Regions from separate parts of the Oceanisphaera sp. genome, predicted to be linked through region 1. Evidence: predicted binding sites of a transcription regulator. Region 1 holds the regulator's gene; each other region holds the start of a gene.
What was found. Region 1 encodes sigma-54, which starts transcription at its own class of promoters, with help from an activator protein. Its sites were predicted from a motif close to TGGCACNGTTTTNGCTT; they were not measured.

Region 1 (10,076 bases):
CGGCTATGACTTTTTTATTGGCAATAATATAAGCATAATCTGCAATGCTCATCACCTCATCAACATCGTGGGTAACCACAATCGAGGTCAACCCTTGCGCCTTATTAAGCTCGGCAATGAGCTTTACCAACACCGCCATACTAATAGGATCTTGGCCAGCAAAAGGCTCATCATACATAATTAATTCAGGGTCTTGAGCAATCGCCCTGGCCAGCGCAGCACGCCGAGCCATACCACCAGATAACTCTGAGGGCATTAAATGTGCAGCACCACGCAATCCCACAGCTTCTAATTTCATTAACACTGTGGTTTCGATAATGGCATCAGGCAATCCACTGTGTTCGCGCAACGGAAACGCCACATTCTCAAATACCGACATGCCGGTAAATAAGGCGCCACTTTGAAAAAGCATTCCCATGCGCTGACGCTCTTGATACAAATGCGAGCGCCCCATGTTAGGGATAGACTGACCATCAAATAAAATCTCACCACTGTGTGGCTTAATCTGGCCGCCAATTAAGCGTAACATGGTGGTTTTACCAATACCGCTCGGCCCCATAATGGCGGTAATTTTACCTTTAGGGATCTGCAGGTTAATACGGTCGTATAAGGTCCGATCACCGTGGCCAAAGCAAAGATCCTTTATTTCTACTAGGTTCTGGCTCAAACTGATTCCCCAATGAAAAGAAGGAATTGTATGAGTTCCCCGATCGTTCAGCAACCCAAAAGCGCCATAGCTTGCATTCAGCTCCCTGTTCTCATCTTTAAACACCTCAGTGAGGCGCCAAGCCTTGACGTCAATACCGCCAGAAATGCTAACTGGTTATTTTGTTAGTCGCATATCATCACCAGCTTTTCTATAATAGAGGCGCCCTACCTGCGGAGAACAAGATGACAGCGGAATTTGATTACCAAAAAACAGCCCAACGTGTACTCGATATTGAAAAAGCCGCCATTGATGGCTTATACCAGTATTTGGATCACGCTTTTAATCAAGCTTGTAGCCTAATGTTACACTGCACCGGTAAGATCGTCGTCACCGGCATGGGAAAATCGGGCCACATCGGCCATAAAATAGCCGCAACGTTAGCCAGCACAGGGACACCGGCTTTTTTTGTCCACCCCGGCGAAGCCAGCCATGGTGACTTAGGCATGATTGGCAAAGATGATGTGGTGATTGCCTTGTCTAACTCGGGTGAAAGCAGTGAAATTATTGCTCTATTACCTGTGCTTAAGCGCCGCGGTATTCCACTGGTGTGCCTTACCGGTAACCCCGCATCAACCATGGCGCGAGAAGCAAATTTTCATTTATGCACCCACGTAGAACAAGAAGCTTGTCCATTAGGCTTGGCCCCTACAGCCAGTACCACAGCCGCACTGGTGATGGGCGATGCATTAGCAGTGTCATTACTCGAAGCGCGTGGCTTTACGGCCAACGACTTTGCACTTAGCCACCCTGGTGGAGCATTAGGCAAACGCTTGTTATTGCGGGTCGCCGACATAATGCACCAAGGCAATAGTGTGCCTAAGGTAACACTCAATACCCTTATAATTGATGCGCTACTGGAAATTGGTCGCACCGGTTTAGGCTTTAGTGCCGTGGTTGATGAACAAGCGCGTTTAGTCGGTATTTATACCGACGGCGATTTACGCCGTACTCTGGATCAAAAGATAGATGTGCACCACACTATGATTAAGCAAGTGATGACAACAAGCTGCACCACAGTCCATGCCGGCATGCTCGCAGCAGAAGCGGTACAGCTAATGGAAGAGAAAAAAATCAGCGGCCTGCTGGTGCTCAATGAAGATCACCAGCCCATTGGGGCCTTTAATATGCATGATGTATTGTTGGCAGGAGTTATTTAATGGAAGAGTCTGGCTTATATGGTCCTGTAGCCACCACAGTATGGCGCAACTTGGCTAAAGTGCAGTTACTGATTTGTGATGTAGACGGTGTGTTATCTGACGGTAATATTTACTTGGGCAACCAAGGTGAAGAATACAAGAGTTTTAATACCAAAGACGGTTTTGGCATAAAAGCCCTGCAAAATATTGGCATCACAGTGGCTATTATAACGGGGCGCAACTCCACCATAGTCGCCGAGCGCATGGCCTCACTGGGTGTAGAGCATGTTTATCAAGGGCAAAGCGATAAGATGCAAGGCTATCACGCTCTCATGACCGACTTACACCTAACCCCAGAGCAGGTTGCCTATATTGGCGATGATGTAGTGGACTTACCGGTAATGCAACACTGCGCCTTGGGTGTCGCTGTGGCTGATGCGCACCCTAAAGTGCGCCAGCAGGCAGACTATGTGACTCACTTAAAAGGTGGCCAAGGGGCGGTACGTGAACTGTGTGATTTGATACTAGAAGCCCGAGGACAATTAGCTCATGCCCAAGGTATGAGTATATGAGCCGTCAAACGGGGTGGTTTTTCGGCCTATTTGTATTGGCATTAGCCTGCTGGCAGTGGTTTAAACCCAGTGATGAACAAGTGATTACCCAGCAGAACTATCAACCTGATTTTATCGCCAAAAATTTGGTGAGTGTGCAATATAACAAACTGGGGTTGCCCTATCGTGGATTAGAGGCCGAATACGCCGAGCACTACCAACCACTGGCCATGACCCTAATGGAAAAACCTGTTATCTTGCTTTATTCACCTAGTGGCCAGCCCCAATGGCAACTGAGTGGTGATGAAGGCATGTTAAATACAGACGACAACCTGGTGTTAAACGGCACTGTGGTAGGTAAAGGGCTGCAAGCGAACAGCCCCGTCAAAACTTTAACAACCGAATATCTCGAGCTGGACTTTATTAATAACCAATTGCGATCTAATCAAGTAGTACAGTTAACTAGCCCAAACTATCAGGCACAAGGCAGAGGTTTGCTTGGCAAAATCGATCAACAAACGGTGGAATTACTGCATGATACCCAAGCAACGTATATTACTCCTTAGCGTGAGTAGCCTGTTAGCATTGAGCCTCAATGGGGCTCATGCTAAAGAGTCTGACTATAATCAGGCAGTCACTATTGATGCGGGTCGTCAACTCGTTGAACTGGCAGACAACAAAGTGACCTTCACTGATAAAGTGGTAGTAAAACAAGGTACCTTAGATGTGCGTGCCAGTAAGTTAGTGGTGATTCGTAATGATAAAGGCCTGCAATCTATGACGGCCTATGGCGCTCCTGCCACCTATTACCAAGTGTTAGACAGTGGCGAGCCAATAAGAGCTCAAGCTAATCAGATTAATTACGATATAACGTCTCGCACCATGACACTGCTAAACAATGCACAAATCAAGCAAAACGATAATATAGTGACGGGTTATCGTATTCGTTATTTTATCGACAAAGAGCAAATGGAAGCCGAAAGCCAAGGCGGGCAAGATCGGGTAACCACAGTGTTTTTGCCTGAAAAGCAACAAAAATCGACTAAAGATGAGGCTCAAAAGTAATCATGGCCACGCTAAAAGCGCGCAATCTCCAAAAAAGTTACAAAGGGCGTCAGGTAGTAGCTGATGTCAGTATGACAGTAAATACCGGCCAAATTGTTGGTCTGCTTGGCCCCAATGGCGCCGGCAAGACCACCTCTTTTTATATGATTGTGGGCTTAGTACAAAGCGATGCCGGCAGTATCGCCATAGATGAACAAGATATTAGTCATCAACCCATGCACTTACGGGCCCGCAGTGGCATTGGTTATTTACCGCAAGAAGCGTCTATCTTTCGCCGTTTAAGTGTATCTAATAACATAATGGCGGTATTAGAAACACGCAAAGATTTAAGCTCAGACGAGCGCACAGAAAAAATGGAACAACTACTCGAAGAGTTTAATATTACCCATATTCGAGATAATACCGGCATGAGCTTGTCCGGTGGTGAGCGCAGACGAGTGGAGATTGCCCGCGCACTCGCCGCTGATCCCCGCTTTATTTTGTTGGATGAACCTTTTGCCGGTGTCGATCCTATATCAGTACTCGATATTAAAAAAATTATATTGCACCTGCGAGACAGAGGCTTAGGCGTGTTAATTACCGACCACAATGTGCGTGAAACGCTTGATGTGTGTGAACGCGCCTATATTGTTAGCCAAGGCCACCGTATAGCCGCTGGCACACCAGCCGAAATACTTAATAATGAACAGGTCAAGAAAGTCTATCTTGGTGAGCAATTTAGCCTCTAACGGCACCGCTGTAGCCATTCGCGGTTGATATGGAAGGACTTTTTTACAATGAAGCCAATTCTTCAATTACGCATGGGCCAGCAGCTGACCATGACGCCTCAGCTGCAACAGGCCATTCGCCTGTTGCAGCTATCGAGCTTGGAGTTGCAACAAGAAATTCAACTTGCACTTGATAATAACCCCCTGCTTGAGCAAGAGGAGCAAGACGAACAGAGCGAGGCAGAATCTCAAACAGCAGCCCCTCAGCAAAATGATCAGCTAGCCACCGACAAAGCGATGGAACAGCACCAGCTATCAGATGATTTGCCAATGGACACCCAGTGGGAGGAAATTTACACCGCTTCGTCTGGTAGTACTAACGCAGGCTTACCTGAAGGCATGGACGATACGGTGTACCAAGGGGAAACAACCGAAACCTTACAAGATTACCTGTTATGGCAGATGCAACTGACCCCCTTTAGCGATACCGACCAAGCTATCGCCTTAGCGATTATTGATGCCATTGACGACGCCGGCTATCTCAGCCTAGATATAGACGCCCTATTAGCCAGCGTATCAGGTGGGGAGCAGCATATTGAAGCAGACGAGGTGGAGGCGGTACTTAAACGTATTCAACATTTTGATCCTTTAGGTGTTGCAGCACGCAGCGTACAAGAGTGCTTATCAATTCAACTCCATGCCCTGCCCCACGACACCCCATGGCTAAGTGATGCCCTAGCAGTGCTTGAGCATCACATGGATTTGCTAGGTAACCGCGATTACCGTACCTTGCAGCGTAAGGCCTGCCTTAAAGAAAATGAGCTAAGAGACGTATTAGCGCTAATTCAACAGCTTGAGCCGAGGCCGGGTAGTCGCATACTGCAGTCAAACTCTGAATATGTAATCCCCGATGTAGTGGTCAGCAAACGCAAAGGCACTTGGGTGGCCGAACTAAATACAGATGCAATGCCAAAGGTGCGACTAAACCAAACCTATGCCGCTATGGCAAGCAGTGCGAAGGGCACAGAAGATAGCCAGTACATTCGCAACCACCTGCAAGATGCTAAGTGGTTTATCAAAAGCCTAGAAAGCCGAAATGAGACCTTACTCAAGGTTGCTAATTGTATTGTTGACCAACAACAGGCATTCTTTGAGTATGGAGCAGAGGCCATGAAACCCATGGTGCTCAATCAAGTGGCCGATGTGGTAGAAATGCACGAATCCACCATCTCGCGAGTGACCACACAAAAATTTTTACACACGCCAAGAGGCGTGTTTGAGCTGAAGTATTTTTTCTCCAGCCATGTAGGAACCGAAAGCGGCGGAGAATGTTCATCCACCGCTATTCGTGCTTTAATCAAAAAATTAGTCGGAGCAGAAAACCCGGTTAAGCCGTTGAGTGATAGCAAAATTGCTCAACTGCTGGCTGAGCAAGGGATAAAGGTGGCGAGACGCACCATCGCTAAATATCGAGAGTCGCTGGCCATCCCCCCTTCCAATCAACGTAAACGCCTGATGTAGGCCGACCTAGAAGGAAGACATTATGCAAATAAATTTGACTGGACACCATGTAGATATCACAGACTCATTACGTGATTATGTTAACAGCAAGTTCTCTCGTCTAGAGCGCCATTTTGATAATATAACCAACGCACACGTCGTTCTTACCCTAGAAAAAGTGCAAAAAGTAGCTGAAGCAAGAATACTGCTTAGCGGCGGTGAAATTTTCGCCAACGCAGAAAGTGAAGATATGTACGCCGCGATAGACAGCTTAATTGATAAGCTCGATCGCCAAGTCATTAAACACAAAGAGAAGCTTAAGCAAAAATAACCATGGAAGTCGCCGATATATTAAGCAGGGATTGCACGCGCAGTGCAATCCCCTGCACAAGCAAAAAACGCGCTCTGGAAATCATCAGTGAACTAGCCGCCCAGCATCTTAACGTTAACAGCCAGCAGTTATTTGACTGCCTGTTAGCCAGAGAAAAAATGGGTACCACCGGCATAGGTAATGGCATTGCCATTCCTCATGGCCGTATTAGTGATGATAACCAAGCCACCGCCGTGTTACTGACCTTTGCTGAACCAGTAGAGTTTGATGCTATTGATAATCAGCCGGTCAGTTTAGTATTTGCACTGCTTGTACCTGAACAAGAGTGTAAGCAACATCTTAAAACACTGTCATTGATTGCCGAAAAGCTCAGTGACAAACAGATTTGCAAACAGCTACGTCAAGCCAGTAGTGATGACGAGCTCCATCAAATCATGATTTCTTCTTAAGGGGGAACTATGCAGCTGGTAATCGTCAGTGGTCGTTCTGGTTCGGGAAAAACCGTCGCGTTACGGGTACTTGAGGATTTAGGCTATTATTGTGTCGATAACCTGCCGGTAGAGCTCTTACCCGATTTGGTTAAAATGCGGCGCAACAAGCCCGGCGAAGTAGCTGTGAGTGTTGACGTACGTAACCTCCCCGACAGTAATGAAAAAATGGAAAGCTGTTTAGACCAAGTTCGTAATATAGAAGGTGTAAGCCTATCAAATATCTTTATTGATGCCGATAATGCCGCACTTATTCGCCGCTTTGGTGATACCCGCAGGCTACACCCTCTGTCTCGGCTCAGCCTCACACTGGATGAAGCTATTCGCCAAGAGACCCACCTATTAGCGCCTTTATCATCGGCGGCTGATTTGCGCATTGATACCTCAGATCTCAGTATTCATGACTTAAGCGAAATTATCCGCGCTCGAATATTGGGTAAAAAGGAACGTGAATTAAACTGGGTGTTTGAATCCTTTGGCTATAAATTTGGTATCTCTCAAGATGCTGATTTTGTATTTGATGCCCGTTTTTTACCTAACCCACACTGGATTGCCGAATTGAGGCCTTTTACTGGCCAAGATGAGCCTGTGGCTAATTATTTAAATAGCCAGCTTGAAGTGAGCAAATACCGCTGGCAAATAGAAAACCTCCTGGTCACTTGGATGCCGCATCTTGAGCGTAACAACCGCAGTTATGTCACTGTGGCCATTGGCTGTACTGGAGGTAAACACAGATCTGTATATCTGGTAGAGCAATTAGCTGCCTCGTTTAAAAAAATGGGTAAGAGTGTGCAACTGCGCCACCGTACCTTGGAAAAACACCATGCGGAGAATTGAGCGTGATCTCAAAATTGTCAATAAACTCGGATTACATGCTCGCGCCGCTATTCAGCTAGTACAAGTCACCGAGCAATTTGATGCCATAGTGACCGTATGCAGCCACGAAAAACAAGCCCCCGCTAACAGCGTTATGGGGCTGCTGATGCTTGAAACCGCTCAGGGTCACGCCATTCGGGTCGTGGCAGAAGGACAAGATGCCGAGGCGGCAATGGATGCTGTTTCACGCCTCGTCGCCGACCGCTTCAATGAGGCAGAATAACGGCTTAATGAGCTGTTTTAAAATAAAGCGGGAGCATTGATGTCAGATCCATCAGACAAACCTAGTCCAGCAGAACATTTAGATACTATCAATCAAGCACTTAATAGTGGCATGTTCGTGCATGTTCGCCGCCAGTTACAACAAATGCGCCCAGGTGATGTAGCCTGGTTACTAGAAGCCTCCCCTACCCCCAGCCGTAAAGTATTTTGGCAACTGATTGATCCCGACGAATACGGTGAAATACTAGAAGAGCTCTCAGAAGAAGTCAGAGACGGCATTATCCGGCTGATGGACGCTGATAAGCTGGCCAGCGCACTCGAAGACATGGAATCGGATGATCTGGCTGATGTATTGCGCGATCTCCCCGAGCAATTACTAAATCAAGTACTGACGCAAATGGATGAGCAAGACAGGCTGCGCGCCAAGCAGGCACTGTCTTATCCAGAAGACACAGCCGGCTCTATGATGAGCACTGAGTTCATCAGCTTGCGGGCAGATATTAGTATTGAAGTGGTCTTGCGCTACTTACGTTTGCATCACGAGTTACCCGAAGGCACAGATACCTTATATGTGGTGGATAAAAACAATCGTTTATTAGGTGATATATCCCTAGCTCGCCTGTTAGTGCAAGACCCTAATACCTTAGTTGCCGACGCCATGGACACCCAAGTAGAAGCCATTCCGCTGCTTATGACAGATACCGAAGCGGCCAACCTTTTTGAACGACACGACTGGCTATCGGCACCAGTTGTCGATCAGAACTACCAACTACTGGGTCGGATCACCATAGATGATGTGGTGGATATTATTCGAGAAGATGGCGAGCATACCATGATGGGGATGGCGAACATGGATGACGACGAAGATACCTTCGCCCCAGTCACCACCAGTGCTAAACGCCGCTCTATTTGGCTTACCGTTAATTTAGGGACAGCGCTATTAGCCGCCAGCGTGTCTAATATGTTTGAAGACACCCTATCGCAATTGGCAACCCTAGCCGTCTTAATGACCATAGTGCCGTCTATGGGGGGCATTGCCGGCAACCAAACGTTAGCCTTGGTGATCCGCGGCATGGCTGTGGGACATATCGGAGACAGTAACGCCCGCTGGTTGCTCACCAAGGAAGCATTAGTTGGGCTTATTAATGGCTTATTGTGGGCAGTGATGGTGGCGTTAGTGGTGGCCTTTTGGAAAGATAGCTGGAAAATTGGCGTAGTGCTGGGCTTGGCGATGTTTATTAATTTGTCGGTGGCCGGTATAGCAGGCGCCGCGATCCCCATGATTATGCGCAAGTTCAATATCGACCCTGCCCTCGCCGGCTCAATGGCCCTTAACACTATTACCGACATTATCGGCTTGTTATCTTTCTTAGGGCTCGCCACCTTAATGCTCATTAACTAATGCCGCGCGTACGCTTTACGCGAAACAACACGGCAATCTATAGAAAAATCGGCGGCTCTTTTTGGGCCCAAATAAAAAGCACCGCCCCTTAGGTGCGGTGCTTTTTGCTTACAGCTGCCCGAAGGGCTATGTTTTATCGGTAGCTAGGTGCTTGGCGCCGGGCGCTCGGCGCTGCCCTACTGCCCCCCAATTTTCATTTCATCAATCAATACCGAGCCGGTACGCAGACTAGAGCGTAACTCGGTATCTGTACCTACGGCTTGAATACCGGCAAACATATCTTTTAAATTGCCGGCTATGGTGAGCTCTTCTACCGGATAGGCAATTTCTCCGTTCTCAACCCAAAAACCGGCCGCGCCTCGTGAGTAATCACCGGTGACAATATTGACCCCTTGGCCCATCATTTCTGTCACCAAAAGACCGGTTCCCATCATTTTTAGCAACTGCGCTAGACTTTGGCCGGTATTGGCGATTGTCCAGTTATGAATACCACCGGCATGGCCTGTCGGCTCCATATCCATTTTACGTGCGGCATAGCTGGGTAATAAATAGCTTTGCAAACGACCTTGCTCAATAATACGACGCTCCAGCGTACGCACCCCTTCATTATCAAAGGGCGAGCTGGCTAAGCCCTTATGTAAATGCGGCTGCTCATGAATATCAAACCACTCAGGAAAAATACGCTCACCTAAGGTATCCAACAAAAAGGACGATTTGCGATATAAGTTACCGCCGCTGATGCCCATGACTAAGTGACCAAATAAACTGGCCGCCACATCAGGATGAAATAATACCGGTGCCCGCGTAGTGCCCACTTTACGCGCGCCTAAGCGCCCCAAAGTGCGGCTAACGGCTTCATCGGCCACCTGCTCGGGCGTCCATAAATCAGCAAACTGGCGTGCAGTGGTATAGCCATACTCTCGTTGCATGTCGCCATCTTGTTCACCAATTAGCACACAGCTCATACCAAAACGGCTGGCGGCATAGCCTTTAACAAACCCATGGCTGTTACCATAAACCTTAATGCCTAAAGTAGTCGAAAAGCTAGCACCATCTGACTGTTTAATACGCGCATCTTGCGCCAGTGCT
Region 2 (10,076 bases), on a different contig from region 1:
GATTAATACCCGCCGGCGCTCTCAGTTGTAGTGAGTCGACTCCACGACTATCTAAATAGCGGCTATACACCCGCAGCGCACCACTAGCGCCGGTTAGGCCTGTCACACCGTTATTGTCACGCCCAATCCAAACACTGGCGAGCTCTTCGTTATCTAACCCTGCATACCAAGCATCACGCAAGTCATTAGTGGTACCGGTTTTGCCCGCCATATTACGATTAGGGAAACGCGCCGCTAAATGTGAGGCCGTACCACCGCCCACCACGCGCGTCATACCATAAAGCGCTAAGTATCCCGCTTCAGGCGACAATACCTGTGTGGCTTTAGCATTATGTTGATATAACAATTCACCCTCATCATCTTGAATGGCTCGAATTGAAGTTAACGGCTGATAAAGCCCCTGATTGGCCAGAGTAAGATACAGCTGATTGACCTCCAGTGGCGTTAGCTCCAGCGTACCCAGTAGCAGTGAAGGATAAGCCGGTATGTCTTGTCTCACGCCCATGCGCTTTAATCCCTTAATCACCTTATCTAGCCCAACGGCCATGCCTAAGTTGACCGTAGGTACGTTCAATGATTTAGCCAAAGCATCCACTAACATCACCTGACCACGAAACTGGCGGTCATAGTTATTGGGCTTCCAGACTTGCCCGCCGGCGCTGCGCAAACTAATGGGCTTATCTTCAATGGCGGAGCCTAAGGTAAAGCCATCTGCTAGGGCTTGTGCATAAACTGGCGGTTTAATTAACGAACCTATAGGGCGGCGCGCCGCCAGGGCGCGGTTAAAACCAGCAAAGCTAGGATCAGCCCCACCTACCACGGCGCTCACTTCTCCTTTGCGCCAGTTGGTTACCACCATGGCTGCTTCTAAATCTTGTTTTTTGGTGCGATTTTTTAGCTGCGCTAATTGCTCACTAATGGCCTGCTCGGCACTATGCTGGGCAATAGGATCGAGACTACTAAAGATTTTTAAGCCATTTTGTCGTAAAAACTCGCCACCAAAGCGGTCTTGCAACTCTTGGCGTAGCAGCCCCATAAAGGCAGGCGTGCGACCATAGCCCATTTGGCCGCGCTCAATGAGGCGCAGTGGCGTGCTGCTGGCTTGCTCGTAGGTTTCTCGGTCGATATGGCCATCGTTGGCTAATAGCCGCAAGACCAAATCTCGACGTTTTTGGGCGCGCTCACTGTTGCGCCAAGGATCATAAAAAGACGGCCCTTTCACCAGCGCCACCATAAGGGCGATTTGATCCGGGTTTAACTCATTGAGCGGTACGCCAAAGTAGAAGTAACTGGCCAAACCAAACCCATATACTCCCTGGTTACCGTTTTGCCCAAGGTAGACCTCGTTAAAATAGGCTTCGAGTATGTCGTCTTTGCTGTAACGAAAATCAATAATCAGTGCCATATAGGCCTCTTGAACTTTACGCCACAGGCTACGGTCTTGAGTTAAAAAGAAGTTTTTGGCGAGCTGCTGGGTGAGCGTACTGCCCCCCTGCACTGTGCGTCCGGCTTTAATATTCACCACCAGTGCCCGCAAGATGGCCAGCGGCGACACACCACCGTGTTGGTAAAAGTCTCTGTCCTCTACCGTGATCAGGGCTGTTTTTAGTAATTCGGGAATTTGATCAAGACGAACTAATAAACGATCTTCGCGCTTTTCTACGTTTAATCGATCAAGCAATACCGGATCCATACGGCCATAGCCTAGCTCACGGCCGTTGTCAGGGTTTTGCATACGCGTGAGGCGCTGACCGGAAAAGCTCAGTAAGAAGCGACGTGATTTTTCAGCACCATCAGAGAAGTTAAAAGAGCGTCGATAAATTTCAATGCGATTTGAACCTACCGAGTATTCACCGGGGCGCTTAGGATTGGCCACTTTACGGTAGTTCAATAACTGTAATTCACGCAGCATTTGTGCATGAGACAGTCTTTGATCAGGATACAACTCTAACGGGCGGCTATACACCAATGCGGGGAGTGCCCATTTTTGGCCATCAAAACGCTCTCTGACTTGGCTGTCGAGATAAATACCAAAAATACCCATTAGCACCGCAAACACCAGCGTTAATTTAAGCAGTAACCCCCACCAAGAGCGGGATGTTTTTGCCGGCTTTTTTTTCGATTTTTTCTTACCAGTTTGTTTTGCCATAATCAGTGCTTTATATGCCTCTTGGTGTGTCGCGTTGGGGCGGCTTGTGCGGGATCATCCGGCCAATGATGTTTAGGGTAGCGCCCCCGCATTTCTTTTTTTACATCTTGATAAGATCCGGCCCAAAACGCGGCCAAATCCCGGGTAATTTGTAGCGGTCGCCGTGCCGGTGATAATAACTCTAACACTAACGGCACGCGCCCATACGCCAGTTCAGGCCCACGGGGCTGCCCTAGCATTTCTTGTAACCGCACCGGCAAAATAGGGTCTTCATTGGCCCGGTAGCGAATACGAGCTCGGCTGCCGGTGGCCAAGGTGACAGCGCTGGGTAGCAGGGTATCCAGCAATTGTTGCTGTGACCAGTCTAGTCGGCTTTTAAAAATATCACTCCAGTTGAGACGCGCCAGCTCATCCCAACGCCCAAGCCCCGTCAAATAAGGCAATAACCACTGTTCGGCTTGCGCCAACCAGGTATTTTCATCGCACAGCGCAAAGCCGTTATCGGCCAACTTTTGTCCGGCCAATTGTAATCTCAGCCAATATTGCTGAGCGGCTTCGTCCAATGGTAGCGCCGACCAGCCTCGTCGTTGTACTTCGAAGAGTAAGCACTGGGCTTTTTGCTCTGGGCTTATTTTGGGTAGTGGTTTGCGCTGTAAGATCAATTGACCAAAGCACCACTGCTGCTCGGCGCGCACTCGGTTAGCGCCTTGATCCCAGTGTAATTGGTCACGGTGCACAAAATGATGAGGCAGCGCTTGCTGTAACTGCAACAGGGTGACCGGCTCTGCGGCCTGAATAAACACCCCAAGCTCATTGCGCCCTAAAGCGGCTATTGCCAGCATTTCTTTTCCCTGTAAGGGACTGGTTTGGGGCAGGTCGGCACTTAATCCCCCCGCTAAGCCATAACGAGCTTGCCGGCCTGACTGGGGGCGCAATAAACTTACCCAGTCGGGTCTGGCGTTCGCCAATAAGGCACCAACATACTGGCCAGTGGGCTTAGATTCGGCGGCTGTTAATCGGCTAAACCAGCGTCGTGCCGATGGCTTTAATGACGATTGCCGTGCCAATATTTGTCCCGATAAAGGCCCAGCCCCCCAATGCCCTTCTTCTAATAATGCCACCAAATACACACCATCGGCCAAGGCCCCCTGATGACCTTGTTGCTGCCAAGCGTGAGCGCTAAGTAACAACTGCCCCAGCCAGGGCTCGCAGCCAAGTTGCCATACTTGCTGCCCTAAGACGGTGATTTTTCCATCAGCTAATAACCCAAGCTTCGCCAATTGATGATGTGCCGCTGCCAACAGGGGCGGCGGCGGTGGCGTTAATAGCGATAATTGCTCAGGCGGCGCGCCCCACGCGGCACATTCCAGTACAAAACTGGCTAAATCACTTTGCTCAATTTCAGCAGGGCGCCTCGGAGCGAGCCGCGCTTGCTGCTCTTGGCTCCACAGCCGCACACAATGGCCTGGCTGTAAGCGCCCAGCACGGCCAGCACGTTGCGTGGCAGACGCTTGGCCTATTTGACGGCTATATAAGCGGGTCATACCTGATTGCGGCTCAAACTCAGCACGGCGCTCTAACCCCGAGTCCACTACTATGCTAATGCCGTCTATGGTAAGGGAGGTTTCTGCCACATTAGTCGCCAGTACCACTTTACGCCGTCCATTCGCAGCAGGCGCAATTGCCGCTTGTTGCTCTGCTAAAGACAGTCGACCATATAAAGGCCTCAGCTCTACATTAGAATCGGTTTTATCCGACAACAAAGTAAGCAGAGCATTAATCTCTCGCTCACCGGGCAAAAAAGCCAAGGCGCTGCCACTGTGTTGGGTTAAGGCCATCAAAATGGCACGCCCCATAGCTTCATCTAGTCTGGTGTGTTGATTGCGCGGCTGGTAACTTACGTCAACCGCAAAACTGCGCCCTGCACTGCTAATGCTGACCGCCTCGGGTAACAGCTCGGTGAGCGCCAGCCCTTCAAGGGTGGCCGACATGATGATAATGGTGAGATCATCACGCAACGCTTGGCACTCTAAGGCAAATGCTAATGCCAAATCCGCTTGTAAGCTGCGCTCATGAAATTCATCAAAGATCAGCATCTCAACACCGCTTAGCTCAGGATCTGCCTGCAACATACGAGTGAGTACGCCCTCGGTGACTATTTCTAATCGAGTTTGTTTGCCTACTCGACTTTCACCACGCATCCGATAACCCACCTGCCCGCCGGGAGCTTCACCCAATTGCGCCGCCAAATACTGAGCAATACTGCGGGCTGCCAGCCGTCTGGGCTCTAGCATAATAATGCGCCCGGTTATCTGCTGTTGCTTTAATAGCCACAATGGCAGCCAGGTAGATTTACCCGCTCCAGGCGGAGCTTCAATAATAATTTGAGAAGCCGAAAGCGCCGCGTGCAGTTGCGGCAGTACTTCAGCAATGGGCAGCTGATTCACAAGATTACCTAAGGGGAAGTGACTCAGATATTATGCCAAAAAGACCGACCCAGCGCTATATGACAGGGGGTAATCACGCGCTGCCACAAGCAAGATAAGTGCGGTGGCTGTTACTGAAATAAAATTGTTATTTAACGTAAAAGTAATACAATTATTTAAGACAATGCTGTCAACGTTATCTAAGAACAGCAAATACCCTAATATGTATTCTTAGAAAGTAAGGTAACAGGGATGTTTCAAAAAAGACTCAGCAGCATTTATCCATTTATTATATTTATTTTAGTCTTGGCTGCGGGATATTACTATACTCATTTGAGTATTACCGCACAACGAAATGAACAAAGGCTATTACTAACAGAAGTGATTAGTGCACAAGTGGCCGCCATAGAGCGACACTTGAGTCACTCACTCTCAACCACTTATATTTTGGCGCACGAAGTTCGGCGCAGCCAAGGGCAACTTAATGACTTTGAAGCGTTTGCAGAAGGTATACTGCAAACCTTAGGAGGCGTGGCCAGCTTACAACTCGCACCTCGCGGAATTATAGAGCGAATTTACCCCTTGGTGGGTAATGAAGAGGCCATTGGTCATCATTTATTGAACAGTGACAACCGAAAAAAAGAAGCATTAGAGTCTATTAACAGTGGGTTGCTCACCTTGTCTGGCCCCTTTATGCTGCGCCAAGGAAAAGTCGGTATTATAGGCCGTAAACCTATTTTTTTGGAAAGAAAAGGCGCACCGGCATTTTGGGGATTTGCCATGGCCGTGATCTATTTAGATGAGCTACTGTCACTGACTGAACTCGATAAACTACAAGCAAAAGGATATGCCTATCAACTCTCGCGTACTCACCCAGATACGCTTCAGGAAGATATATTTACCCGCTCTAATCACAATTTACATCAACTCATCGTTAATAAAGATATTCGTATCCCAAATGGTGAATGGCACATGGCAATTAGCCAGCAAACTCATTTCCCTTCGCAATGGCTCGTCGGTATCTTGCTGAGCCTGTTAGCAGCCAGTTTATTTTCATTTATTGCACGGCGTATGTTATTAGAACCAGACAGGTTACGGGCGTTAGTTGATAAACAAACGCTGCAGCTCGCGCAACTGGCTTTTAATGATGAACTAACCGGCTTAGCTAATCGGCGCTCAATAACAGAGCAACTAAACACCGCCATACGCTATACTGAGCGCGATAATACTTGCTTGGCGTTGCTGTATTTAGACTTAGATAATTTTAAATGTGTCAATGATACTGTCGGCCATGAGGGGGGCGATCATTTATTAATAGAAATTGCACAGCGCTTACAAAACACCGTAAGAGCGAGCGACATCGTGGGTCGTTTAGGGGGAGATGAATTTGCCATTATTTTAACCCATATAGAAGATCAAGAAAGTGTACGTTTAATCGCTGAGAAAATCATTGAACAAGTCTGTATTCCTGTACAATTAAAGCAATATCAAGCCAAAGTGGGTGCCAGTATTGGTATCAGCATTAGTCCAACAGACGGCAACAGCGGTGAAGCGTTAGTGCGCAATGCGGACTTGGCTATGTATCATTCAAAATGGTCGGGAAAAAACCAGTTTTCGTTCTTTTCAGATGACATGCGGGGCTAATAAAATGTGGCACATGCTCACACTAAACTGGCCTCACTCAAGTAAGGAAGTGCATTGTTAACTCAAAAGAGTCCTTTATTCTTGGCGTTTCCTGCAAACGCTATCGCCGCGCCCCTACAGAAGCTACAAGATAGGCTGGCTTTACCTGGTCCTCGTACTCCTAGTCACCAACTGCATTTAACATTGCGTTTTTTAGGCAAGCTCAATAACTCTCAATTAAACTCACTCTTAAAACAACTTCCTCGTATGCAGCTTCCACAATGCCAGTTAACGCTTAACCAGCTAGGCGGTTTCACCCGTTCCAAAACAGTATGGATAGGGCCAAAGCACATACCTGAGTCATTAATGTCATTTTACCAAGATCTTAATAACCGATGCGGCTCCTTAAAGCTCGCTCCCCCTCATAAAGCATATCGACCTCACATTACCTTATTTCGCCCTCACAATTTAGCCGAGTTATCCGCATTACCCGCGATTACCCCCATTAGCTACCACCTTACTCAGCTGGCGCTATATCGCTCTATTCCCAGCGCACAAGGTTCTGACTATGAAATACTTGAGTCGTGGGCGTTAAATGAACAAACAAGCGATTAGGACTAGTCACTTTACCCTACTCTACAAACGGTAGCTCTTGCACCAAGCGCATGCCCTGTGGCGAAATATCGGCACGCCAAGCCATGCACTCCACGCCCATGGCGATGGCTTCAGACACTAACGCCCCATATACGGGGTCAAGATGGTGGGCTGGGCTGACCTGCTTAATGCCGGTATGCAACACACAAAATAGCAACACAGCACGCTGCCCGTCTTGTACACATGCCATCAACTCTCGCACATGTTTTTGTGCTCGCACGCTTTTAGTGTCAGGAAAAAAGCCCCGCCCTTGTGCCTGACAAGTAGCTGAGTCAGATAACGCATTGTCCTCTAATAAAGTGACGCTTTTCACTTCAACATAACAGTCTAGTTCACCGGCTTGGCACAATAAAAAATCGATTCGGCTACGCTCATTACCATAGGGCTGTTCAGCTTTTATATCGCCATAATGCGCCAAAGTTGGGATCATACGTAGTTTGAGTGCCTCGCCCACCAATGAATTCGCCCGTGCAGTATTGACACATATAAAATCACCTGCTGGGTTTTCAACTAACTCCCATGTATGAGCATATTTACGTTTGGTATTATCAGAGGTTGAATAATACACAGGCCAGCCCGGCTCAGCACAGCCGGTCATTTTGCCAGTATTCGGACAATGAATAGTAATAGTGTCACCTAGTGTTGTCCCTGCGGACGTTATATTCGGCTTTATATCAGCTAAAAAGCGCTTATAACGCTGTATAAGCAGCCCCTGTTGTAACGGTGAAGAAAACTGCACAATACCTCCTATCATTTATCATCTAAAACAGAAATTTAATATCGGGATACATCTTAACCGCCCTTGAAAAGAGCCTTTTTGCCCCCATATGGTTGTGTTACCAAATAAGCGGCTCTCTGTTACTTTGAGTATCCGGTTCGCTTAACCAGTAACAAAATGGGTTACATCAAGTTTACAGCACTATTTTTACAGAAACGGCAATACGCGATTGCCTTATTGTCGCGCTTTCTGTATAGATAGCCGCTTCTTAATATTGGTTGGCGCTATTATAGCTTTTTAGGAGATACGGAATGCCAGCAGTTGAAACCAAAAAATCTCTCGGTATTCTGGCCATTGCCGGTGTTGAGCCCTACCAGGCGAAGCCCGACGAAGAATACATGAACGAAGAGCAGAAAACGCACTTTCGTAAAATTCTGGGTGCTTGGCGCAATCAATTGCGCGAAGAAGTTGATCGCACCGTAGGCCATATGAAAGATGAAGCAGCCAACTTCCCCGATCCGGTGGACAGGGCCGCTCAGGAAGAAGAGTTTGCACTTGAATTACGCGCCCGTGATAGAGAGCGCAGATTGATTAAAAAAATCGATAAAACTCTGCAACAAATCGAAGAAGACGACTTTGGCTTCTGCGAGCATTGTGGTGTAGAAATCGGTATTCGTCGACTAGAAGCCAGACCTACAGCCGATTTATGCATCGATTGTAAAACCTTGGCCGAAATCAAAGAAAAGCAAATGGCCGGTTACTAAGCGAGTATGAATAACCGTGCGCCCAAGCCTTATATTGGGCGCTTTGCTCCCTCACCGAGTGGCCCCCTGCATTTTGGCTCACTAATTGCTGCGTTAGGCAGTTATTTGCAAGCCAAAAGTCAGCAAGGCTTATGGCTACTGCGTATCGAAGATTTAGATCCTCCGCGAGAAGTACCTGGCGCGGCAGATTCGATTCTGCGTACTCTGGATGCGTTTGGTTTACATTGGGATGGCCCTTTGGTGTACCAAAGCCAACGTCTTGATGCCTATCAGGCGCTTCTAGACAGCTGGGCAGATGCAGAGCTAACCTATTATTGTCATTGCACGCGTAAGATGATTGCTCACAGTGGCGGATTTTATAATGGTCATTGTCGCCACTTAGCATTAGGTAGCAAAGAAGCTGCCACACGCTTGATAATGCACCAGCCGGTTTATCACTTTGATGACCAACTGCAAGGCACAATCAACATTAATCGCGATTTGGCAGAAGAAGATTTTATTGTGCGCCGCCGCGATGGCTTTTATGCTTATAACTTGGCTGTGGTGGTTGACGACGCACAAGCAGGCATAACCGAAGTGGTACGCGGAGCAGATTTATTAGAGCCCACAGGTCGCCAGATTGCACTTTATCGGTTACTTAAACTGCCGGTTCCTCATTGGTTACATTTGCCACTTGTATCTCACGATGGCCTTAAATTGTCGAAGCAAAACCATGCCCCCGCATTGGATGTTCATAATCCAAGCCAGGCGTTATGGTCAGCGTTGTGCTTTCTGGGGCAGCAGCCGCCGGTATCGTTAATCAAAGCCGACGTGAATGAGTTGCTGAGCTGGGCTTGTCATCATTGGCGCTTAGACAAAGTACCAAACAAAATCAATGTTGAACTCTCATGCGTTGGTAGTTCGCATTTTCACCACTCTGCGCTATTATAGTGCGCCAATTTTTTTAGCTTAAGGCCTTGCGAGGTGTCCTATTTTTTCCCAGATTGCTAGCTTTTGTAAAAAGCTGCTGACCCGACAACAGGAGGCGTTGCCCTTGCAACCCCTAGTGTTAACGCGCGACCAACATGGTATTTCGCGCAGTCAAATCAGCGAAAACGCCCTAAAAGTACTGTATCGCCTACACAAGTCTGGCTTCGAAGCCTACTTGGTCGGCGGTGGGGTGCGTGACTTGCTACTGGGCAGACAACCCAAAGACTTTGACATTGCCACCAGCGCCACACCAGAACAAGTGAAGCAGCTGTTTGGTAATAGCCGCTTGGTAGGTCGCCGTTTTCGCTTGGCACATATTTTATTTGGTCGCGATATTATTGAAGTGGCGACTTTTCGTGGCCATCACCATCAAGTCAATAACAGCAAAGACATGTCATCTCAGTCATCAGAAGGTATGTTACTGCGCGACAATGTGTATGGCACCATTGAGGAAGATGCCGAGCGTCGTGACTTTAGTGTTAACGCCCTGTATTACAACATTGCCGATTTCAGTGTGGTGGGGTTTTCTAATGGCCTACAAGATTTAGAAGAACGGCGACTTGAGCTAATTGGGGACCCTGAAACACGCTATCGTGAAGATCCGGTACGCATGATCCGTGCGGTACGTTTTTCGGCCAAATTAGACTTAACTATTAGCCCGCGCACCGAGGCGCCTATTCGCGAGCTGGCCCCTTTACTGTCGGATATACCCCCGGCACGCTTGTTTGAAGAAACTCTTAAGCTACTAATGGCCGGTTATGGTCTAAAAACCT
Region 3 (10,076 bases), on a different contig from region 1:
GAGCTCACAGAGCAATTAGGGGGCGTAATGTCGTCTAGCTCTAGCACTATGAATAGCCATATTTTACAAGATGGCACTGTTAGTAACAGTAGTCGTGGCGTAGTGCGAGGGGCTCAAGTGGTGAATAGCTACCCCGACGGTGATATGTACATAACCGAACTAGAGTTAGATTTAAACCGTTATGAAAAGTTACGTCGTGGGGAGTAGGATAATGTTGAATGTTGAATGTTGAATGTTGAAGAGATTAAAAATGACGATCATAAAAAAAACACCACTCTATATATGTATCAAAGTGGTGTTTTTTTGAGCTTGGCGTCTGGCGCTATAAATTAAACTTTAAAGCCAGTGCCTTTATTAATGCCCTTGGTATGACCTTTTTGATCATAAGTCATACTTTGTCGTTCATGCAGCTTACTTAAAATATTGCTTAACTGACGAATACCATTTAATGACTGTTCTAGCAGCTGCTCAGCGACTTGGCTGCGTTCTTGGCACTTACTGACTAAATCACGTAACAGACTAACCTGTTCTTTAAACTCATTGCTTAATTGAACTCGGTCTGGGTGGTGAGCCAGCTCGCCGTCGGTTTTTTGAATAACAGTAAGCAAGGCCTGCTTACTCTCGGCTAACGGAGGCAGTTCTAATGCTTTTCGTTGCGTAATTAACTCAAGCTCCTGCTCGGTAATCTCTAGCAGTTGCTCAAGTTGTAAGCGTTGGGTTTCTAGCAGCGCAGCAAGCGACATATTAGAGGCCTTTTAAGTCCTGTTCAAAACTTGAAATGTTGGCAGCAAGTTTATCACTGTCTACTTGATAAGATCCCTCATTAACGGCTTTTTTTAGCGCCGCTATTTTAGCGCTATTATCAGGCGCAGAGGTGTTAGCCAAGTTTTGCTGTACCTGACTAAGGCGCTGAGCCTGAGGGGTAAGCGTAACGGAGTCTTGAGAAGGAGAAACCGTATTTTTTGCTGCATTAGGCGCCGCTTCGTTACCAATGTTTTGTTTGTACTTATTGGTTGTTAGTGGCGTGCTATTGCCTAAACCTGCGGGTAATTTATCGATAGCCATAATATAAGTGTCCTAATTCTGCTGCTGCGTACAAGGGGTATCGGCCTAGTACACAACAACTTTAGCAGAATTTATAATTTAACCTGTACTTGACCTGCGGCCATGACTCGAGCGCTGATTTTTCGACCTGAATTGAGGTTGCTCACGCGAATGCTGTCATTAAATGAGCCATCTTCTTCAGCAATGCCATCCGTTCTTAGCATAAGCCCCCCTGTTTTTGCCAAAATGCTAACTTTGTCACCTTTACATACGACACAAAGTTGGCTGCTTCTTATGGGCTGCCCTGGGCGTAAATCGCGCTTACTGCGAGAGCCCACTAATTCACTGACTCGGCTAAAAATATCACCGCGTAATAATACTTCATCTTCATACTCAATGGTGAGATGCGACGCTTGTAGTAGCGTATTGCGTGCGATAGGGTCTAGTGCTGTTACCACGGGTTTAAGAATGCGCACCCTAACCGGCACAAATAAATCCCAGCTTGGTGTTTCGTGGCACTGTAAATAGACATGAGTGTTGCGCTTTATTTCACCTGAGCCCCTAATGTTGGCGGTCAGCTTCCCCAAACATTCTGTTAGTTGCACTCGTGTATCAATGCTTGCGGCATTAACCTCTAACTTATCATCTGGCTGGGTAGCAACTAAGTCTCGCACATAGTCTTCGGCATAATGACGAATCGCTTCATGTGCAGACGAACTATTTATTTGTGCTTGAGACTCTGCAGTTAAGCCCGCAAGCAGTAATATAGGCACTAAATTTTTTTTATATAACACTATTTTGTAGCTTGATCGCACAAAAGAGCGAGCAATCACACATAATAAGAAAATGTTTCTAAGCATTACTACCTCGTGGCCGATAAGAAAAGGTAAGTTGGTCTCAGTTGGCGTCCGCAGAGTGTGAGTGATAGGCTAGCATTAAAGCGCACGGATAGTCGCAGTTTAAACTAAAATATGCATAAAGCATGCCATTAAGCCTTTTGGTGATGGCGTATACGGAGAAAGGGTGATGGCGGGAATACTTGACTCAGTCAACCAAAGAACACAGCTTGTTGGGCAAAATAGGTTAGAGTTATTACTATTTAAACTTAATGGCCGTCAAAGATTTGGCATTAACGTGTTCAAGGTAAAAGAGGTGCTGCAATGCCCAAACTTAACTGCTTTTCCCCAGCGCAGCTCAGTGATTAAAGGGGTAGCGAACATTCGTGGCCAGACTATTTCTATTATCGATATCAGTAAAGCCATGGGTGGGCGTCCTATTGCAGATATAGATAACAGTTTTGTTATTATTTCTGAGTATAACCGCACCATACAAGGTTTTTTAGTCAACTCAGTTGAGCGTATTATTAACGTTAACTGGGAATCTATTTTGCCGCCCCCCAAAGGAGCAGGTCGCTCTAACTACATGACCGCAGTTACTGAAATAGATGGTGAGTTGGTTGAAATTCTAGACGTAGAAAAAATTCTTGATGAAATTATTCCTGCTCATTCTGTGGTAAGAGATGAGTTAGTGGATGAAGTGTCTGGTTTAACCACAGCGGATCAAAAGCCTATTTTGATAGCCGATGACTCCTCCGTAGCACGCCGTCAAATTTATAACACACTTGTAAGCTTAGGCTTTGAGGTTATAGTGACAGAAAATGGTCGACTCGCCCTTGATAAGCTTAAAGAATTAGCTGCTATTGGCCCAATTAACGAACAGTTATCTATGGTCATTTCTGATGTGGAAATGCCTGAGATGGACGGTTACACTCTTACTGCTGAAATTAGAAATAATCCATCACTAAAAGGTTTGCATGTCATTTTACATACCTCTTTAAGTGGTGTGTTTAATAAAGCATTGATTGAAAAAGTAGGGGCGAACGATTTTATTGCGAAGTTCCACCCTGATGAGTTGGCAACAGCCGTGAAAAGCGCACTCTAAAATAGGTATAAAGGAACAGGTAATTGATGAAGAATCTGACCGACCAACAGTATCGAGCGTTTTGCCAGTTTCTTGAAACTAGCACAGGCATAGTGCTGGGTGATAATAAACAGTATTTAGTAAAAAGCCGCTTGTCGCCGCTATTAACTCGCTTTCAATTAGAGTCATTAGATGACTTAGTGGCTAAAAGTATGTTGCCTCGTGAGCGAGAGCTTAAAACAGCTGTGATTGATGCGATGACGACGAACGAAACGCTATGGTTTCGTGATGCTTATCCTTTTACTTTACTCAGTGAAAAGTTATTCCCTGAACTTGCTAAGCCGGGTAAAACGTTAAAAATATGGTCTTCTGCCAGTTCTTCTGGTCAAGAGCCCTACTCGATTGCAATGACGGCGCTAGAGTATCAGGCGCACAAACCCGGTGGTTTGCCAGGGCTGCAAATTGTGGCCACTGATATTTCGACGAGTATGCTAGAGCACTGTAAAAAAGGAATTTACGATAGCCTATCCCTAGCGCGTGGTTTATCCCCGGAGCGAAGAAGCCATTTTTTTACTCCGTTAGCTGATGGTAAAATGCAGTTAAAAGATAAAGTGAGAAATATGGTGTCTTTTCGTCCCTTTAACTTGCTAGACAGCTACAGCTTATTGGGTAAGTTTGACATTATATTTTGTCGTAACGTGCTTATTTACTTTTCTCCAGCAAATAAAACCAAAATCCTTAACCAGTTTGCGCACTCGTTAAACCCTGGGGGGTACTTACTACTAGGAGCGTCAGAGTCGCTGACCGGCTTATCAGATAAATTTGAAATGATCCGCTGTAACCCTGGCATCATCTATCGGCTGAAGTAGCAATCATTTTGAGTTCTCTTCTCTGCCCCCGTTAATGTTATTAATGGGGGCAGTGTTGTTTTAGTACTGCAATTTTAACAGTTGGCATAGGTCTTGCTTGGTATAACAGTAACAAAGCGGGAGGCATGAACAAGAGCTATCGTTCACCGCTTCTCACTAATTTAAGCTACTAGGCGGCAATATTATGCCACTCGGTGGCAATAACGTAGCTGCAAGAGGTGCCGGGTGACGATTTCCTTCGATAAAGCCTTTGGTATTCATCAACACGCCTTAGTCACACGTTCTGGCCGGGCGGAATTATTGGCAGGTAACTTGGCTAACGCCGATACGCCAGGTTACAAAGCCAAAGATATGGACTTTAATACCGCATTAGAGCAGGCGCAAACTGGCCAAGGTTTTTCGCTTAGCCGCACGAATCAGCAACACTTTGCTGTTGATTTAGCTCCGCCTGGTAGTGTGCAGTTTCGGGTGCCCAATCAACCTGATACCGGTGATGGTAATACGGTAGATGTGCAAACCGAGCGTAATAGCTATATGGAAAACGCCTTGCAATATCAGGCTTCGCTTGAGTTTTTAAACAGTAAAATCAGCGGTCTGCTAAAAGCCATTAAAGGAGAGTCAATGTGAGCCTATTTAAGGTATTTGATATTTCCGGCAGTGCCATGAGTGCGCAGTCGGTACGGCTAAATACAACCGCCAGTAACTTGGCTAACGCCGACAGTGTCAGTTCAAGTGTGAATGAAACCTACCGCGCCCGTAAGCCGGTGTTTGCTGCTGACTTAGATCAGGCATTGTCAGACCGCCAAGAAAGTGTCGGTGTTAAAGTTATGGGCGTAGTTGAAACAGACAAGCCATTACTGAAAGAGTTTCATCCCGATCATCCTATGGCAGATGCCGAAGGCTTTATTTATAAGCCAAACGTGAATGTGGTAGAAGAAATGACCGATATGCTAAGTGCCTCGCGTAACTACCAAACAAACGTGCAAGTAGCCGATGCAGCTAAACAAATGCTGCAACAAACACTGCGCTTAGGTAAGGGGTAATCCAATATGCAAGTTAACCAAGACTACCTAGATGGCATGAAGTGGCCAGGCGAACAAAGCCCTGCCGATAAAGCGAAAGATCCGGGGCGTACCGAGCTTGGTCAAGAAGATTTCTTTGCTCTTATGACGCAACAGTTGGCCTATCAAGATCCGTTTGATCCGGCTGATAACTCCGATATGATTGCACAAATGACGGCTTTCACCAGTGCCGATGGTATTAACCAAATGAGTGAAAAACTCTCGGGCTTAAGTGAAGTAATGACCTCAAGCCAGGCACTACAAGCATCAAGTTTAGTGGGGCAAAAAGTACTGTTACCCAGTGATGTAGCTTATTGGGATGAGTCTGAGCCCATAGAAGGCGTGGCCGTTACCGGTGAGGGGGCAGACAACGTAGTTATTCGTATCGAAAACGAAGAGGGCGAGCTAATACGCTCTATGAGCTTAGAAGGGCCCCAGCGGGGTAACGTCCCTTTTACTTGGGACGGACTCAACGATCAGGGACAGCCAGTTGGTACTGGCCGTTATAAGGTGAAAGTGAGTGGCTTGGTGGATAACCAGCGCGAAGATTTAAATGCCTTAACCTTTGGCCGAGTAGACAGTGTCACTTTGGGCAGTGCCAATAGCCCTACCTTGGTTAACTTATCAGGTTTAGGGGGCATTCCCTTAAACCAAGTACTTGAAATTGCCGGCAATAAAGCCGCGTAAGGAGCACATAAATGTCTTTTAATATAGCCCTTAGTGGCGTTAACGCGGCGCAGAAAGATTTGGACGTGACGGCCAATAACATTGCCAACGTTAATACGCTGGGATTTAAAGAATCTCGCGCTGAGTTTGCCGACGTATATGCCAACTCTATTTTTGCCAATGCTAAAACTCAAACCGGTAGTGGTGTACAAACCGCCGCCGTGTCACAGCAGTTTCACCAAGGTGCGCTACAGTTTACCAATAACTCGCTAGATATGGCGATTAACGGTAGTGGCTTTTTTGTGATGGCCAATGAAATGGACACCCTAGACCGCACCTTTACCCGTGCCGGTGCCTTTCGTCTTAATGACGAGGGTTATGTCACTAACTCACAAGGGCATTTCTTACAGACCTATAAAGCTAACGAAGATGGCACGCCCGCAGGGCTAGGGATTAATAGTACCCAGGCGTTAAAAATTCCTGATAAAGCCGGTCAGCCTCAAGCGACGGAAGAGGCAAGAACAGGCATTAACTTACCCACTAAAGCGGATGCGATAGACAGAGCGGGTATAGCTTTTGATGCCACCGACTCTGCTACCTATACTTCATCGACTTCCATGACTATTTATGACTCTATGGGAGATACTCACACGCTAACTCAGTACTTCACTAAAACTGGGCCTAACCCTAATGTGACACCTCCTATTACAGATAACCAGTGGGAAATGCGAGTTGCCGTCGATGGGGTGATGAAAAGCGATTCATCCACACCGCCGGAGAACAGCTTAACCCTTGAGTTTGATAACAGTGGTTCCTTAACGGCTCCTTTACCGACAGAGTTTGAAACTGAAGCGTTAGGCTTTACTAATGGTTCAGATCCTAATCAGCAGATAATGATCAAAGTACCGTCCGCCACGCTTAACTCGGGCGCGTTTGAAGTAACAGAGTCTACCCAAGACGGTACCACAGTCGGTCGTTTAACCAAGGTCGATGTTGGCCCAGATGGCTTAGTGCAAGCGACTTACAGTAATGGTTCAACTGAAAACCTAGGCATAGTGGCCATGGCGCGCTTCCCTAACGAGCAAGGCTTAACACAAATTGGTGATACCCAATGGCGCGAGTCTTTGCTATCGGGTGATGTGGTGACTGGTCAACCTAATACCGGGGTGTTTGGTAAAGTGAGTGTGGCGGCATTAGAGCAATCTAATACTGACTTAACCTCAGAGTTGGTAGACTTAATTACCGCGCAACGTAACTTCCAGGCCAACTCTCGTGCCCTAGAAGTGAACAGCACCCTACAGCAGACCATACTGCAAATACGTTAAAACATAGCTTTCAGCCGTAAGCTGTCAGCTATCAGAAAAAAACACCGCTCCTTTAACAGAGCGGTGTTTTTTTACGTAAAGCGGCGTTAAATGTACCGCTTCCCTAAGTGTGCCGTCATTGCGAGGAGTGCAACGACGCGGCAATCCAGCCAACAAACAGTTCTACGCCTTACGTTAAACGCGGTACGAAAAATCAACCCTGTTTTACCTTTAACGTAGGGCGTACAGCGGTAGACGTAGCGCTCCCCGAAGGAGTTGGCTGACAGCTCCCAAAAAGGGTTAGCTTGGTGCTTGGCGCCGGGCGCTCGGCGCTGCCTGTTTTCTTTAACGTAGGACGTACAGCGGTAGACGTTTCGCTCTCTTTTGAAATGGATTGCTTCGTACCTCGCAATGACCCAAGTGCTGGTTTTGCCTTGAAGCTCGGCGCTGCCTGTTTTTTTAACGTAGGGCGTACAGCGTTAGACGTAGCGCTTTCTTTGTGGCATTAATCTTGCATTGTATTTAAGCAATAGTGTAATAAATTAACGGTCAGTGGCAGAGCCTTGCGACTGTTCAGCATTAATCAGTATGTATTCGGCTAACAAACCGACGGAGCTGAAATGGATCATTTACTTTATATTGCCATGTCTGGCGCCAAAGAAAACATGCACAGCGTGGCCGTACGCTCCAACAACTTGGCCAACGCCAATACCACCGGCTTTAAAGCCGATATGGAGCAAGCTCGTGCCATGCAAGCCTTTGGCGAAGGTTTGCCAACCCGGGTATTTGCCATGACAGAGCGACCTGGGCAAAGTTTTGCCTCTGGCCCCATACAAACCACGGGACGAGATCTTGACGTTGCCGTAGCAGGTGACGGCTGGTTGGCGGTTGAGGCAAAAGATGGCAGCGAAGCTTATACCCGATTTGGTAACTTGCAAGTGACATCCGAAGGCTCACTGCAAACCAGTACCGGCCTTAATGTGCTAGATGATGGCGGGGCGCCTATTTTTTTGCCACTACCATTAGAGAAAATGGAAATAAACAAAGACGGCACCATCTTTGCGCGCCTAGAAGGTGAGCCCGTTAATGGCGGCGAAGAATTGCAGCGTATTAAAACGGTACTGCCTAATAATGCAGATATAGAAAAAGGTACCGACGGCCTATTTCGCCGTAAAGACGGGCAAGCAGAAGCCCCGTCTGCCGATGTACAGCTATTGGCCGGCGTACTTGAAGGCAGTAACGTGAACCCCGTAGCCGAAATGACCCATTTAATTGATTTGCAGCGCCGCTTTGAAACTCAACTAAAAATGATGAGCCATGCGGAAGAAAACGATAAAGCCCATGCTCAGCTGCTGCGCATCTAAAGGAGAACATCATGAACCCCGCATTATGGATTAGTAAAACCGGCTTAGATGCACAGCAGACTAATATCTCAGTGACCTCTAATAACCTAGCTAACGCCAGTACCGTAGGCTTTAAAAAAGGCCGCGGTATTTTTGAAGATTTGCTCTATCAAAATATTCATCAGCCCGGTGGCCGAGCTACTGCCGACACTAACTTACCCTCTGGCTTAATGTTAGGGGCGGGTAGTAAAGTAGTGGCCACGCAAAAAACCTTTACTCAAGGTAGCGTGCAAACCACAGATAATGCGCTGGATGTTATGATTGATGGCCGTGGTTTTTTTGAAATGTTATTGCCAGACGGCACCACAGGCTATACCCGTAACGGCCAGCTAGCACTTAACGAAGAAGGCGTAATTGTTAGCCCTGGTAATGGTTACCCTATTCAGCCAGAAATGCAGATACCAGATAACGCACAAAGTATTAGTGTGGGTACCAATGGTGAAGTGTCCATCCAAATAGCAGGACAAGCCGAATCACAAATTATTGGTCAGCTGATTATTAGTGATTTTGCCAACCCTGCAGGCTTGCAGCCAAAAGGGGAAAACTTATACCTAGAAACTCAATCTAGTGGCGCCGCTATGCAAGGTATTGCCGGTGCCGACGGTTACGGCACCATTAAACAGGGCATGTTAGAAAGCTCTAACGTCAATGTTACCGAAGAGTTGGTAAACCTAATACAGGCCCAGCGAGTATATGAGATGAACTCTAAGGTGATTTCAGCCGTTGATGACATGATGGCCTACGTTAACCAGCAATTATAATGGTGAGCAGTAAAAGGACCAATATGATGCAAATGAATTTAGCCTCTTTTAGCTGGGTCGTGTTAGTGCTTTTGGGATTGGCGGGGTGTACCAGTACGCCTTATACCCCTAAGCCGGATGATCCTGAATTTGCGCCGGTTATCCCAAGCTTAACTGAGCAAGAACTTGAACCTAGCGGCTCTATTTTTCAGGATAATTACGCCAACAATTTATATTCCGATATTAAAGCACATCGAGTGGGCGACATTATTACTGTCGATCTCGCTGAGTCGACCCGAGCTCAAAAGCAAGCCACTACTAATCAGGCAAAAGACTCAAACGTAAACATTAACGCACCTAGCTTAGGTGGCGTGTCAGCTTCCGTAGCTGGTTATCCATTGTCTGCGTCTTTGTCTTCAAATAATGAGTTTGATGGCCAAGCCAACACCAATCAAAGCAATAGCTTACAAGGCAGCATTACCGTGAGTGTGGCTCAAGTGTTAGCCAACGGTAATTTAATGGTGCAGGGCGAAAAGTGGATCATGCTTAATACCGGTGAAGAGTATGTGCGTATTAGCGGCATGATCCGCCCGCAAGATATAGAGTCTGATAATCGTATAGCCTCTAACCGCGTCGCTAATGCTCGCATTTATTACGGTGGTACCGGTGATTTTGCTAACACCCAGAGCCGCGGCTGGCTGGCCAAATTCTTTAACAGCGAATGGATGCCTTTTTAAAGCAGCTTGAAGCCGTATTTTGTAGGGTCGAATTCATTCGACCTTTGATGATTGCTGTTGCCGTCATCCTGATGACCGTCAGGATCTTGGTGTTAAGGTTTGGTAGGGTCGAGTTCATTCAACCTTTAAAGTTCAGGAGAATTACATGAAACAGCTCACCGCCATATTACTGAGCTTGACCTTATTAGCTGGCGCTTTAATTCCTGCTCACGCAGCACGAATTAAAGATATTAGCTCGGTAGAAGGGGTGCGTGCCAACCAACTGGTAGGCTACGGCTTAGTGGTGGGCTTACCCGGCACCGGTGAGCGTAATAACGCCTTTGCCGCACAAA

Region 2: dksA (RNA polymerase-binding protein DksA) is a predicted target of sigma-54. The motif match lies at 7,850-7,866, and genes of this name have one in related genera.
Region 3: flgF (flagellar basal-body rod protein FlgF) is a predicted target of sigma-54. The motif match lies at 7,365-7,381, and genes of this name have one in related genera.

The regions. Positions count from the first base shown of each region.
Region 1 is NZ_JBQDEX010000026.1:13,687-23,762, forward strand. Features, by position in the region: gene mlaF (phospholipid ABC transporter ATP-binding protein MlaF) at 1-667, opposite strand, end outside; gene ACTHY5_RS04075 (KpsF/GutQ family sugar-phosphate isomerase) at 892-1,866, shown strand; gene kdsC (3-deoxy-manno-octulosonate-8-phosphatase KdsC) at 1,866-2,417, shown strand; gene lptC (LPS export ABC transporter periplasmic protein LptC) at 2,414-2,962, shown strand; gene lptA (lipopolysaccharide transport periplasmic protein LptA) at 2,931-3,461, shown strand; gene lptB (LPS export ABC transporter ATP-binding protein) at 3,464-4,189, shown strand; gene ACTHY5_RS04100 (RNA polymerase factor sigma-54) at 4,238-5,689, shown strand; gene hpf (ribosome hibernation promoting factor) at 5,712-5,999, shown strand; gene ptsN (PTS IIA-like nitrogen regulatory protein PtsN) at 6,002-6,448, shown strand; gene rapZ (RNase adapter RapZ) at 6,458-7,324, shown strand; gene ACTHY5_RS04120 (HPr family phosphocarrier protein) at 7,311-7,586, shown strand; gene mgtE (magnesium transporter) at 7,626-8,987, shown strand; gene pmbA (metalloprotease PmbA) at 9,164-10,076, opposite strand, start outside.
Region 2 is NZ_JBQDEX010000053.1:6,750-16,825, reverse strand. Features, by position in the region: gene mrcB (penicillin-binding protein 1B) at 1-2,149, opposite strand, end outside; gene hrpB (ATP-dependent helicase HrpB) at 2,152-4,596, opposite strand; gene ACTHY5_RS06690 (diguanylate cyclase domain-containing protein) at 4,828-6,219, shown strand; gene thpR (RNA 2',3'-cyclic phosphodiesterase) at 6,274-6,813, shown strand; gene sfsA (DNA/RNA nuclease SfsA) at 6,830-7,591, opposite strand; gene dksA (RNA polymerase-binding protein DksA) at 7,882-8,334, shown strand; gene gluQRS (tRNA glutamyl-Q(34) synthetase GluQRS) at 8,341-9,264, shown strand; gene pcnB (polynucleotide adenylyltransferase PcnB) at 9,368-10,076, shown strand, end outside.
Region 3 is NZ_JBQDEX010000047.1:2,880-12,955, forward strand. Features, by position in the region: gene ACTHY5_RS06130 (LPP20 family lipoprotein) at 1-207, shown strand, start outside; gene flgN (flagellar export chaperone FlgN) at 330-743, opposite strand; gene flgM (flagellar biosynthesis anti-sigma factor FlgM) at 745-1,065, opposite strand; gene flgA (flagellar basal body P-ring formation chaperone FlgA) at 1,137-1,904, opposite strand; gene ACTHY5_RS06150 (chemotaxis protein CheV) at 2,071-2,985, shown strand; gene ACTHY5_RS06155 (CheR family methyltransferase) at 3,012-3,833, shown strand; gene flgB (flagellar basal body rod protein FlgB) at 4,059-4,460, shown strand; gene flgC (flagellar basal body rod protein FlgC) at 4,457-4,876, shown strand; gene ACTHY5_RS06170 (flagellar hook assembly protein FlgD) at 4,883-5,581, shown strand; gene flgE (flagellar hook protein FlgE) at 5,593-6,885, shown strand; gene flgF (flagellar basal-body rod protein FlgF) at 7,485-8,228, shown strand; gene flgG (flagellar basal-body rod protein FlgG) at 8,240-9,028, shown strand; gene flgH (flagellar basal body L-ring protein FlgH) at 9,055-9,744, shown strand; gene ACTHY5_RS06195 (flagellar basal body P-ring protein FlgI) at 9,890-10,076, shown strand, end outside.